DNA from 3 places in the Pseudomonas syringae pv. tagetis genome. Region 1 is predicted to be linked to each of the others. Evidence: predicted binding sites of a transcription regulator. Region 1 holds the regulator's gene; each other region holds the start of a gene.
The links. Region 1 encodes FliA, which starts transcription of late flagellar genes. Its sites were predicted from a motif close to CTAAAGTTTNNNNNNNNNNNGCCGNTAA; they were not measured.
Positions count from the first base shown of each region.

Region 2: MME58_RS27505 (methyl-accepting chemotaxis protein) is a predicted target of FliA. The motif match lies at 2,854-2,881, and genes of this name have one in related genera.
Region 3: MME58_RS09035 (methyl-accepting chemotaxis protein) is a predicted target of FliA. The motif match lies at 2,856-2,883, and genes of this name have one in related genera.

Region 1 covers NZ_CP092923.1:3,970,725-3,975,067, reverse strand. Annotated here, with positions in the region: gene flhF (flagellar biosynthesis GTPase FlhF) at 1-212, shown strand, start outside; gene fleN (flagellar synthesis regulator FleN) at 328-1,161, shown strand; gene fliA (RNA polymerase sigma factor FliA) at 1,158-1,898, shown strand; gene MME58_RS17600 (chemotaxis response regulator CheY) at 2,155-2,529, shown strand; gene MME58_RS17595 (protein phosphatase CheZ) at 2,549-3,334, shown strand; gene MME58_RS17590 (chemotaxis protein CheA) at 3,368-4,343, shown strand, end outside.
Region 2 covers NZ_CP092923.1:5,598,041-5,602,383, reverse strand. Annotated here, with positions in the region: gene MME58_RS25080 (DMT family transporter) at 1-927, shown strand, start outside; partial or broken gene MME58_RS25075 (transposase domain-containing protein) at 990-1,193, opposite strand; gene MME58_RS27505 (methyl-accepting chemotaxis protein) at 1,282-2,628, opposite strand; gene MME58_RS25060 (hypothetical protein) at 2,939-3,217, opposite strand; gene MME58_RS25055 (Fic family protein) at 3,410-4,343, opposite strand, start outside.
Region 3 covers NZ_CP092923.1:1,971,428-1,975,770, reverse strand. Annotated here, with positions in the region: gene MME58_RS09045 (PAS domain-containing hybrid sensor histidine kinase/response regulator) at 1-1,886, shown strand, start outside; gene MME58_RS09040 (TetR/AcrR family transcriptional regulator) at 1,993-2,601, shown strand; gene MME58_RS09035 (methyl-accepting chemotaxis protein) at 2,960-4,343, shown strand, end outside.

The DNA.
Region 1 (4,343 bases):
TCGGCGAAGTCCTGAGCCTGGCGATCAGTCATGAATTACCTGTGGCCTACCTTACGGACGGACCACGTATTCCTGATGACCTGCATACCCCGCGTCGTCATCAACTGGTAAGCCGCGCGGTGAGTGTGCAGATGCAGGATGAGCCTAGCGAGGAAGCAATGGCTGATATGTTTGCTGACCTCTATCACACCCCTGGCAAGAGAGTGGGTTAAGTGATGGATATTATTGGAATGTCCCTGCGTCAACGGTCTGCCAGGCAGTGTTCGTTTGTGAACGTGCAGCCCTCGATGTGGTTTCGGTCTACGCAAGACAAGGTAAAGAAATAACATGGGCAGCATGCATCCCGTACAGGTTATCGCGGTGACCGGTGGCAAAGGTGGCGTCGGTAAGACTAACGTGTCAGTGAATCTTTCACTGGCCCTTGCCGAGCTTGGCCGGCGCGTCATGCTGCTGGATGCCGATCTGGGTCTGGCCAATGTCGACGTTCTGCTTGGGCTGACGCCTAAACGTACACTGGCCGATGTGATAGAGGGTCGTTGTGAATTGCGCGACGTTCTGTTGCAGGGGCCAGGTGGGGTTCGTATCGTGCCTGCCGCCTCAGGCACCCAGAGCATGGTGCATCTGTCCCCGGCCCAGCATGCAGGGTTGATCCAGGCGTTCAGCGAGATTGGCGACAACCTCGATGTACTTGTGATCGACACGGCTGCCGGTATCGGTGAATCGGTGGTCAGCTTCGTGCGCGCCGCTCAGGAAGTGTTGCTGGTGGTGTGCGACGAGCCCACGTCGATCACCGATGCCTACGCCCTGATCAAGCTGCTCAATCGCGACTACGGCATGAACCGTTTCCGGGTCCTGGCCAACATGGCGCAGAGCCCTCAGGAAGGGCGCAACCTGTTCGCCAAACTCACCAAAGTAACGGACCGTTTTCTTGATGTTGCGCTGCAGTATGTAGGTGCCGTGCCGTACGACGAGTGCGTGCGCAAGGCCGTGCAGAAGCAGCGCGCCGTCTACGAAGCATTCCCGCGTTCCAAATGTGCACTGGCGTTCAAGGCCATTGCCCAGAAGGTTGATACCTGGCCGTTGCCAGCCAATCCGCGGGGCCATCTCGAGTTCTTCGTTGAGCGACTCGTTCACCAGACCAGTGCAGGGCCTGTGCAATGACTGCGAGCGGCTACCAGATGTACAGCAAGGCTTCCCGTAACTCACAGTACGAGTTGATCGAGCGTTATGCGCCATTGGTCAAGCGTATCGCTTATCATCTGCTGGCGCGCTTGCCGGCCAGTGTGCAGGTCGAGGATCTGATCCAGGCCGGCATGATCGGTCTGCTTGAAGTCTCGACCAAATACGATTCCACCAAGGGTGCGAGTTTCGAGACCTACGCCGGTATTCGCATCCGTGGTGCGATGCTGGATGAAGTGCGCAAAGGGGACTGGGCACCACGCTCGGTGCACCGCAATACCCGCATGGTCAGTGACGCAATTCGGGCAATTGAAGCTAAAACCGGTCGTGATGCTAAAGATCACGAGGTTGCGGCCGAACTCCAGTTGAGTCTCGATGATTATTACGGGATTTTGAACGACACCTTGGGCAGCCGCCTCTTCAGTTTCGACGACCTGCTTCAGGACGGCGATCACGAAGGGCTGCATGAGGATGGCGCAAGCGGTTCGCTTGAGCCGTCGCGCGACCTGGAAGACGAGCGCTTCCAGGCTGCGTTGGCCGATGCAATTGCCAACCTGCCAGAGCGCGAGCGTCTGGTGTTGGCGCTGTACTACGACGAAGAGCTGAACCTCAAGGAAATCGGAGAAGTTCTAGGGGTCAGCGAATCTCGGGTCAGTCAGTTACACAGCCAGTGCGCAGCTCGTTTGCGAGGGCGTTTGGGGGAGTGGCGAGCGCGTTGACAGATGCGGTGCGGCCTGTGGTCGCGCAGTATCTGCATACCGGCTGTGCAGAGCGTTACGTGGTAACAGGATAGACGAGTCAAAAGCCTGTCGGGCAGTGCCCTGATGGGCTTGTTGTTCAGGTCTTTGCCTGTTGTTGTGCCAAGCCCGTCGTCGTTTCGTACAGCCGGGGGTGTGCTGTGCCAGTATTGAGTGAACAGCGTGTTCAGGTGCTGAACGCGTTAAAGACTGCTTGGAGGTCGAATTGGACAAGAACATGAAAATCCTCATCGTTGATGACTTCTCAACGATGCGGCGGATCATCAAGAACCTTTTGCGTGATCTGGGGTTTACCAACACATCGGAAGCGGATGATGGTCTGACCGCATTGCCGATGCTGCAAAGCGGTGCCTTTGACTTTCTGGTGACGGACTGGAACATGCCTGGCATGTCCGGCATCGATCTGCTGCGCGAGGTCCGCAAGGACGATCGCCTCAAAAGCCTTCCCGTGCTGATGGTCACTGCCGAAGCCAAGCGTGAGCAGATCATTGAAGCTGCCCAGGCCGGGGTGAACGGTTATGTAGTCAAGCCATTCACGGCTCAAGCGCTGAAAGAGAAGATCGAAAAGATCTTTGAACGCGTCAATAGCTGATGCATGCCGCGAGGGCGCTATGGATAACAATGATTCGATGGCCGACTTTGAGTCGACCTTAAAAAGACACGCGCAGGAACTCGTCACCAGCCTTGAAAAAGGTCGCTTTGGTGACGCTGTGCAGCTGATCCATGAACTCAACCAGACACGCGACCGCGGCCTTTATCAGGAAGTGGGCAAGCTGACTCGTGAGCTGCACAGTGCAATCGTCAACTTTCACATCGATCCACACATGCCTCAAGCCGAGGAAGTGTCGCAGATCACGGACGCAACCGAGCGCCTGTCGTATGTGGTGAGGCTGACCGAGAATGCGGCCAACCGCACCATGGACCTGGTCGAGGAAAGTACGCCGCTCATGGCCGGTCTCAATTCCGATGCCAAGGCGCTGAGCGATGACTGGGGACGCTTCATGCGCCGCGAAATCGGTGCCGAGGAATTCCGTGAGCTGGCCAAGCGGGTCGATGGCTTCCTGACGCGTACCGAGCAGGAAACCCATAAGGTTTCCGGACACCTCAACGACATTCTGCTTGCCCAGGATTACCAGGACCTTACGGGTCAGGTCATCAAGCGCGTGACGCAACTGGTTACGGAAGTCGAAAGCAATCTGCTCAAACTGGTGCTCATGGCCAGTCATGTCGATCGCTTCGCAGGCATCGAACATGACGAACAATCCATCCTTGCTGAAAAAGATCCTAAAAAACATCTCGCCAAGGGTGAAGGTCCGCAGATTCATGCCGATAAACGTGAAGACGTCGTATCCGGACAGGATGATGTAGACGATCTGCTATCGAGCCTCGGCTTCTAAGGTCTGTTGACGGTTAATTTTAGGGAGCACCCCATGAGCTTCGGCGCCGATGAAGAAATCCTTCAGGATTTTCTGGTAGAGGCCGGCGAAATTCTGGAGCAGTTGTCAGAGCAATTGGTCGAGCTGGAAAGCCGACCGGATGATGCTGATCTGCTCAATGCAATTTTTCGCGGTTTTCACACTGTAAAAGGGGGCGCCGGCTTCCTCCAGCTCCATGAGCTGGTGGAGTGCTGCCACATCGCCGAAAACGTGTTCGACATCCTGCGCAAGGGTGAGCGTCGCGTTGATTCCGAACTGATGGATGTGGTCCTGGAAGCTCTGGACACCGTCAACAGCATGTTCGGTCAGGTACGTGAACGGACTGACGTTACTGCGGCGACGCCAGAACTGCTGGCCGCGCTGTCGCGGCTGGCCGAACCACAATCTGCAGACGAAGTCGCAGCGCCTGAGCCTGAGCCTGAGCCGGCGATTGAAGCTGCCGCGCCGGTAGCCGAGCCAGCGGCCAGCGATGACATTACCGATGATGAGTTCGAGCAACTGCTCGATTCGCTGCACGGCTCCAGTCCAGTGTCTGCGGCTCCATCGGCAGCACCGGCAGCTGCGGTCGCGCCAGCCGGCGATGAAATCACCGATCAGGAATTTGAATCCCTGCTCGATCAGTTGCATGGCAAGGGCAAGTTTGCGGCCGATGCTGTAGCCGCTCCGGTTCCTGCACCCGCTGCTCAGAGTGGCAGTGCAGCGCCAGCCAGCGACGAAATCACCGATGATGAATTCGAAGCACTGCTCGATCAACTGCACGGTAAAGGCTCGTTTGACGCTGCCATAGCCGCTCCTGTGGCTGCTGCACCCGCGGCCGTCGCTGCCAAGGCACCAAGTGTTGCGGCTGCATCGGACGAAATTACCGATCACGAATTCGAAAACCTGCTCGACGAATTGCACGGCAAAGGCAAGTTCGAGCCTGACGCGGTCGTTGCCAAGGCACCGGCTCCGGCAACTGCCGCAGCCGTTT
Region 2 (4,343 bases), 1.6 Mb from region 1:
CTGCTAAAGGGCATTGTCTACGGAGTTTGCGCGGGCCTGTGTTGGGGAGTGATCTTCCTCGGCCCCCAGCTCACCCCGGGGCTGAGCGGCCTGCAATTCGCCGTTCTGAGATTTCTCTGCTACGGCGCGATTTCGGTGGCCTTGCTTATGCCCCGCTGGAGGCGCGTTTGCGCCAATCTCACTATGGCCGACTGGAAGTCACTCTTCTGGCTTAGCCTGATTGGGAACCTCATTTACTACACGCTGGTGGGCACCGGTGTGCAGTTGGTTGGCATTGCCACAACGTCTCTGATCGTCGGACTCATTCCGGTGGTCGTCACGCTGGCAGGTCGTCATGACGTCAACGCCGTTTCTTTGCGCAAGCTCACTCCCTCGCTGTGCTGCGCTGTGGGCGGGGTCACACTTATCAGCTGGCACGCGCTGATCAACGGCGACAGGCCCGATACACTGACAAACATCGCCGGAATTCTATGCGCGGCGGGCGCGTTAGTGACATGGAGTTGGTTCGCAGTGAGCAACGCTCGGCGGCTGGCTCAGGTAGCCAGCGTTTCCGCCCATGACTGGGCACTGCTGACAGGGGTCATGACTGGCGCTCAATCACTGCTTTTGGCGGCACCTGTCCTGGGTTGGCAGGTCGGAACGCATGGCAATTCCGAATGGCTAAATTTTGTCATGGTAGCCGGTGGCGTAGCGTTTTTATCTTCGGTTGTGGGGGGGGCGTGCTGGAATCAGGCGAGCCGACTTCTACCACTGGCACTAAGCGGACAAGTGCTCGTGATTGAGACGTTAGCGGCGCTAGTATTTGGATTTCTATGGGAGCATCGGCTGCCCGACTCATATGAAATTGCGGCGATTGCACTTCTGGTTACCGGTGTCGTGTGGTGTCTGAATTGTCATCGTACTCCCCGTCACTCTCCGGCTGTTTAACTCGTACAGAGACGCTACAGCGACAGGAATACGGAATACCCCTACCAGTTGTGATTAATTGGTCACCAACTATGCGGTAGCAGCTGATCGATCTCATTCGCCCGGTGAGTCGGCAGGCGCGTGAGAACATCTCTCAGATACGCATACGGATCAAGACCATTCAGCCGCGCCGACTGGATCAGACTCATGATCGCCGCCGCGCGTTTTCCGCTGCGTAGCGAGCCTGCAAAGAGCCAGTTCTTGCGCCCAAGAGCCCATGGCCGGACGCATACCCAGCACCGAACAGTCGACACAAAGCGGGACAATAAAAAAACCGCAGGGCGCGGTTTTGGGTTGGTGCGGGTTATGCCGTCGTCATCGTTTGCCTGGTTTGGCAAAGGCTTCGGCTTCGTCCATGCGGGTGGCAAACATGTTCACGGCCTCGACCGCGTCGCTCGCGCCGTCGCGGATCTGGACGATGACCTGTCCGGCCTGATCGGCCAGGGTCACACCACGGATGGCACCTTCCTGAGTGGCGTCCATGCTCGCCACCGCTTCGCGTGTTTCGGCGAGGATCTTGCCGATCATTTCGGCAATCTCGGTGGTAGAGCCACTGGTGCGTCCCGCCAGTTGCCTAACCTCGTCGGCAACCACCGCAAAGCCGCGGCCTTGATCGCCCGCCCGTGCCGCTTCAATCGCAGCATTGAGGGCCAGCAGGTTGGTCTGGTCGGCAATGCCGCGAATGGTGTTGACGATGGCGGTGATCTGCTCGGAGCGGTCTCCCAACTGACTCACCAACTTCGCCGACGCGCCGATGTTTTCGGCAATCTGACGCATTTCCCGAGCGGTTTCCTGAATGACCAGGGTTCCCTGTTCGGCCACTTTTTCGGTCTCTGCCGAAATGTGATAAGCGCGCGACGCGCCATGCGCATCTGCTTCCTGCTTCTCGACACGGTGGGTGATGTCGCTGGCGAACTTGACGATCTTGTAGAGCTTGCCGTCGACGTCAAAAACCGGGTTATACGTGGCTTCCAGCCAGACAACCCGGCCATGTTTGCCCAGGCGCTTGAACTGATCGCCGATGAACTCGCCCTGATTCAGCTTGCGCCAGAATTCGGAGTATTCCGGGCTGTTGACCAGTGCTGGTTCGCAGAACGATCTGTGGTGTTTGCCTTTGATCTCGTTCAGCGCATAACCCATGACGTTCAGGAAGTTGCTGTTGGCAGTGATGACATTGCCATTGGGCTCGAATTCGCAAACTGCCATGGCCCTGTCTACTGCCGCCAGCTTGCTGGTGGTCTCGTTCTCCAGCATTACGCGTGCGGTAACGTCCAGGGCGTACTTGACCACCTTGAAGACGTTGCCCTGCGTGTCTGACACCGGGTTGTAGCTGGCCTCAAGCCAGACACTGTGGCCATTCTTGCCGACGCGCTTAAAGGTACCGGAGATGAATTTCCCGGCCTTCAAGGACGCCCAGAGATCGGCATACTCGCGGCTGCGCAGTACCTCCGGTTCGCAGAAGTCGCGGTGCGTCTTGCTTGCCAGCTCGTCCGCCCGGTAGCCCATCGCCGCGAGAAAGTTATCGTTGGCCCTGAGAATCTTTCCGTCGAGACCCAGCTCGACCACCGCCATCGATTTTTCCAGCGCGCTTGTCAGTCCTTTGAGTCCATCGACCTCGGCCTTCATGGCTGTCAGTTCAGCTTTGTTCTTGTTTCCGAACATAACCTGCCCCTTGGTGTATTTGTGGACTTACTGTAGTTAGAGTATCGACTCGAAACGCTGTGGCATGAATGCGCTTTGCAATAATCCGAAAAATAAATCAAGCAGTTTTTCTGGCGTCAGGAAAGTTGCGTTTTTTCTGCCAAAAAACACGCGGCACTTGAGTATCGTGGTTGCGCGAAAGTGCTTTGCCCGCCAAATCCCGGACAAAGAAAAGCCCGCGATGGGGGAGCGGGCTTAAGGATTCACACTTGAGAGCAGCTCCACAATGACGCGGCCGCTGTGAAAACTTTGTGAAGAGTGTTCACGGTGTTCACTTTTTTTCTGGCTGAATGGTGTTGGTCACTTCGGACGTCGGCACGAAGGTCTTCGACTCTTCGGCAGCCGCTTCCTTGGACGCAGCTTTGTCCTTGGCCGCTTCGGTGTTCTCTTTCGCCGCCTCGTTCACTTTTTCCTGGGCAGATTCCATTTTGTCCTGGGATTTCTCCTGATGAGCCTGAGCGTCCTGTGCTTTCTGTTCGGACTTGCTGTCGCAGGCAGCCAGACCCAGCGTGGCGGCGATGATGAGGGCGGACGCAGTAAGTTTGAGCACGGAATTTTCCTTGTGGAAGCAAATGTATGGCTTCGAGGGTGGCCAGGGAAAATTAGTTCAATGGGATGAGCGTGCTCATGGGCGCTCTCGTCCGCGCTTCTGCGTCAGCGCTATGGTTTGTGGTGGCTATGAATTTTCCAGCCTCAAACGCACGGAGAGGCTAATTTCGCTCGTGCGGCCTTCAACTCATGATCAAGGCTTTTCAAGTGGTTCAGGTATGAACCCCTGATCCCTGAGAGACTTGATGACTCCTCGAATCAGATAGTTGTTTGAAAAACCGATGGTGTACTGTCTGGCACCCGCACTGAGGGGCAAAAGCATTCCTTGATCCACTAGCTTTCTAATCAGGTAAGTTCGTTGATTGCTTGACTGTCGAGGCAGCACTTTTGCTACATCTGCAGACTTTACGATCTTCAGCTTGATTGCGGCAGACAGCACTGACTCTTCTGTTTCTGTGATCCATTCTCGTTCACGTGCGAACGCCACAGCCGGGACAAGGATGCATTTGGTCAGATAGGCATAGTCTGTGAGGCGGTCGACTTTCTCAGCCTCATCACGAATACCTTGCAGTACGTATGTGCACCACTCCTCAAGCCCTTCTTTTGTTCCTTTGTCGGCCTTGGCAAGCATGGCGTAATAACGCTCTCGATCATTGCAGAACACGGCCGTAGGATTCAGGACGCACCCGCCTGTGCTGACGTTGAAGCCGTACTTTATCAAGAGTGCGTAGGTAAGCAGTCTGACCACGCGACCATTGCCGTTGCCAAATGGATGTATCCATCCAAATCTGTGGTGGGCCAACGCTACCTTCATGAGATCGTATTTTGGAGAGTCTTCACGATTCACGAAGTCGACAAGCTCCTGCATATAAGCCTGAACCTGAATGAAATCGGGCGGCAGGTGGTCAGATTGGGATATCTGGACACCTCCATTGCGGTAAGCGCCAGGCGTTCTGTCGCCTTCGCGTACCAAATCATCGGCCGTCATCGCGTGTAGTTCTCGAATCGTTTGCTCGGTCAGCACAGCGCCCGGCGTCATGATCTGCTCAAGGTAATCCATTGCCCTTTCAATGTTGGCAACCTCGCGCAACTGGTCCGTTGCTCGAGCCTTGCCTCCTACCTTGCTG
Region 3 (4,343 bases), 2.0 Mb from region 1:
TCGACCTGCGCGGCAAGTGGGTGACCGAGTTCGCGCCGGACCTGGAGCGTTTCTGGTTTGAAGCGTATGGCCATGTCGCAAAAACCGGCGAGCCTGCCAACTTCGAGAACTACGCCAAGGCTTTCGAGCGCTGGTTCGAAGTCCGGGCGGTGCGGGTCGGTGAACCGGCTGACCGGCAGATCGCGGTCATCTTCAGCGACGTCACTGCACGGCGCGACGCCGAGGAACGATTGCGGACCAGCGAAGCCATCGCGCGCGAAAACGTCGACCGCGTGCAACTGGCCCTTGCCGCCGGCGCGATCATCGGCACCTGGCACTGGGATTTGCCGACCGACCGCTTTACGGTCGACGAAGCCTTCGCCAAGGCGTTTGGCCTGGACCCCGCTCTGGGCCGCGAAGGTTTGAGCCTGGAACAAGTCATCGCCACCGTTCACCCCGAAGACAAGCAAGGCTTGATCGATGCGATCAACGCGGTCATCACCAATGGACGCGTGTATGCCCACCAGTACCGGGTCCGTCGTACCGATGGGATCTACTACTGGATCGAGGCAAACGGCCGCGTCGACCGTGCCGAGGACGGCACGCCATTGAGTTTCCCCGGCGTGCTCATCAACGTCGATGAACGACGCTCTGTAGAGGCCGAACGGGACCGCGCCACGGCGGCGCTGCGGGCGCTCAACGACACGCTTGAACAGCGCGTTGCCTCCCGCACGGCGGAACTGATGCAGGCTGAAGAGAAGCTGCGTCAGTCGCAGAAAATGGAAGCGGTGGGACAACTGACGGGCGGTCTCGCGCATGACTTCAACAACTTGCTGGCAGGCATTTCCGGGGCTCTGGAGTTGATGAGCACCCGGATTGCCCAAGGACGCTGGAACGATGTAGATAAATACATCGTGACTGCACAGGGGGCGGCCAAGCGTGCAGCGGCCTTGACGCACCGGCTTCTGGCCTTCTCCCGACGCCAGACTCTGGACCCGCAGCCGACCGATGTGAACCGACTGATGAAAGGCATGACGGATCTGATCCAGCGCACGGTCGGCCCCAGCATCCTGGTCGAAACCATCGGTGCCATGGGCTTGTGGCCGACGCTGGTCGATGCCAGTCAGCTGGAGAACGCACTGTTGAACCTGTGCATCAACGCCCGCGACGCAATGCCGGACGGCGGCCGTATCACCATCGAGGCCAGCAACCAGTGGATAGAAGGTGATGTGGCGCGAGTGCACGATATGCCCGAGGGCCGCTATCTGTCGCTGTGCGTGACCGACACCGGCACCGGCATGACACCCGATGTGATCGCCAAGGCCTTCGACCCCTTCTTCACCACCAAGCCTATCGGCCAGGGTACGGGCCTTGGTCTGTCGATGATTTACGGATTCGCCAATCAGTCCGGCGGTCGGGTGCGCATTCAGTCGGAGGTGGGCAAAGGCACCGCAATATCCCTTTATCTACCGCGTTACGACGGCACTGCAACCCGCGACGAGGGCCATGTGGACAAGAAGCCGTTCGAGTCCACGCAGTCTGGAGAGACTATCCTGATCGTGGACGACGAACCGACGGTGCGCATGCTGCTCACCGACGCACTCGGCGATCTGGGCTATACCCTGATCGAGGCAGCCGACAGCCTTGCCGGCCTCAAGCTGTTGCGCTCGGATGTGCATATCGATCTGCTCATCACTGATGTGGGCCTGCCCGGCGGCATGAACGGGCGACAAATGGCCGATGCGGGGCGCGAGGTGCGCCCGCACCTGAAAACCCTGTTCATCACCGGCTATGCGGAAAACGCTGCCATTGGTGACGAGCAACTCGGGCCAGGGATGCGGGTGCTGACCAAGCCGTTTGCAATTGATGACCTGGCTGCCAGGGTTCAGGAACTGATGAGCACCTGAGTCGTCCGGCCCGGTGCAAATCGGCTCCGGGCCTTCGACATTGAGCGCTGCACAAACCCGGTGCTAACATGCGCGACCGCCGTGCAGGCAAGGGAATTACCGGGTCATGAGCAGCATCCGCGAGCGCAACAAAGAACTCATCCTGCGCGCTGCCAGCGAGGAATTCGCCGATAAGGGGTTTGCCGCCAGCAAGACCAGCGATATCGCGGCCAAGGCCGGTGTACCCAAACCCAACGTCTATTACTACTTCAAATCCAAGGAAAACCTCTACCGCGAGGTACTGGAAAGCATCATCGAGCCCATCCTGCAAGCGTCGACGCCATTCGACCCTCGGGGTGTGCCGGCCGAAGTGCTGGGCAGTTACATTCGTTCGAAGATCCAGATTTCCCGTGACCTGCCCTTCGCGTCGAAAGTCTTCGCCAGCGAAATCATGCACGGCGCACCGCACCTGACCGCAGAGCAGATCGAACAGCTCAATGGCCAGGCGCGACACAATATCGAATGCATTCAGGCCTGGATCGACAGCGGGCAGATTGCCCGGCTCGACCCCCACCACCTGATGTTCACTATCTGGGCCGCAACCCAGACCTACGCTGACTTCGACTGGCAGATCGCAACCGTCACCGGCAAGGCGAAGCTGGAGGACGTTGATTACGAGGCTGCGACCCAGACCATCCTCAGGCTGGTACTCAAGGGCTGCGAACCGGATCGCTGATAGCGCCGCACTTTTATTCCGGCAGACGCAAAAAACCCGCCGAAGCGGGTGGTTTTGCAACATGACCATTCCGACATCCTGTCAGTAGCCTCCTGGCAATGGTCGATCCTCCCTGATCACTGCGGCGTTCCTTCGCTGCAGCTGTTGAATTGGATCCTACATTCATCGGGGGTCAGTCGATAGAGCCAATCGCGCCTCTTGATGTAAGCCTTTCGCTATACCCGTGCAGGCCTGTAAAAAAATGTGACTGCCATCTCATGTTTGGTCATGATGCGCCGAGAAGGTTAAGAGGCTCTGTATCGCGCGTTGCGCGACCCGGCGGCCATAAAAAGAAAAAATAATGCATGGGATGACGATCATGAGTATGCGCAGTTTGTCCATCAGTCGCCGTCTGTGGCTGATCCTTGTGGTTTCAGTGCTGATGCTCTTCGTTTTGTCCGCGACGCTGCTCAGGCAGATTCACAACGACCTGTATCAGGCCAAGGCCGAGAAAACCATGCATGTGGTACAGACCGCCAGCGGCATACTCACCTTTTACCAAGGGCTCGAAGCGGCGGGCAGCATGACGCGCGAGGCTGCGCAACAGCAGGCGCTGAAAGAGATAAAGGGGCTGCGTTACAGCCAGAACGACTATTTCTGGATCAACGACTTGCGCCCGGTCATGATCATGCACCCCACCAACCCCAAACTTGATGGCCAGGATATATCGACCATCAAGGACCCGGACGGCTTTGCGGTATTCAGCGAAATGGTCGCGATCGCCAAGGCCAAGGGTGCCGGGATGGTGAATTATCGCTGGCCCAAGCCGGGTGCAAGCGAACCGGTGAAAAAGACCTCCTACGTGCAACTGTTTCAGCCATGGGGCTGGATTCTGGGCTCGGGCGTTTATGTGGACGATGTAGCGGCAGAGTTCAAGACACAGCTGTGGAACGCCGGGATCTTCATCGCAGGAATTGTGTTGGTCATGGTGCTGCTGCTGGTCATGATTGTGCGCAGTATTGTGCGACCGCTGAGAGCGGCGGTCGGTGCAATGGCCAACATTGCCAGCGGCGAGAGTGATCTGACCCGCACGCTGGAAACCCACGGCAAGGATGAAATCACCGAACTGGGCACGCACTTCAACGCCTTTGTCGCCAAGCTGCGCAATGTCGTCGGGCAGCTGCAGAATTCGGCCGTGGCACTGGGCAAGGCCTCCACCGACCTGGGTAACAATGCAGAGCAGGCGCAAAACCGCAGCGAGCAGCAGTCCCAGCAGATGGACCTGGTCGCCACCGCCGTCAACGAAGTCACCTACGGCGTGCAGGACGTGGCCAAGAATGCCGAGCATGCCGCCAGCGAGATGCGCGATGCCGAATCCCAGGCGCAACAGGGTCAGGTCAACATCGACAACAGCCTGAAGCAGATTGAGCACCTATCCAGCACGATCGGTCAGGCCGTGGAAGTGATGCAGAGCCTGGCCAGCGAGAGCACGCAGATCGGCAGTGTGCTGGAAGTGATCAGTTCGATTGCCGAACAGACCAATCTTCTGGCGCTGAACGCTGCCATCGAAGCGGCACGTGCGGGTGAACAGGGCCGCGGCTTTGCCGTGGTGGCCGACGAGGTGCGTCTGCTGGCCCAGCGTACTCAGAAGTCGACCGCCGAAATTCAGGCAATGATCGAGCGGCTGCAAAAGCATTCCGACGCAGCAGTCAAGGTGATCGGTGACAGCAGCCGTTCCTCGCAACTGACGATCGAGCAGGCCA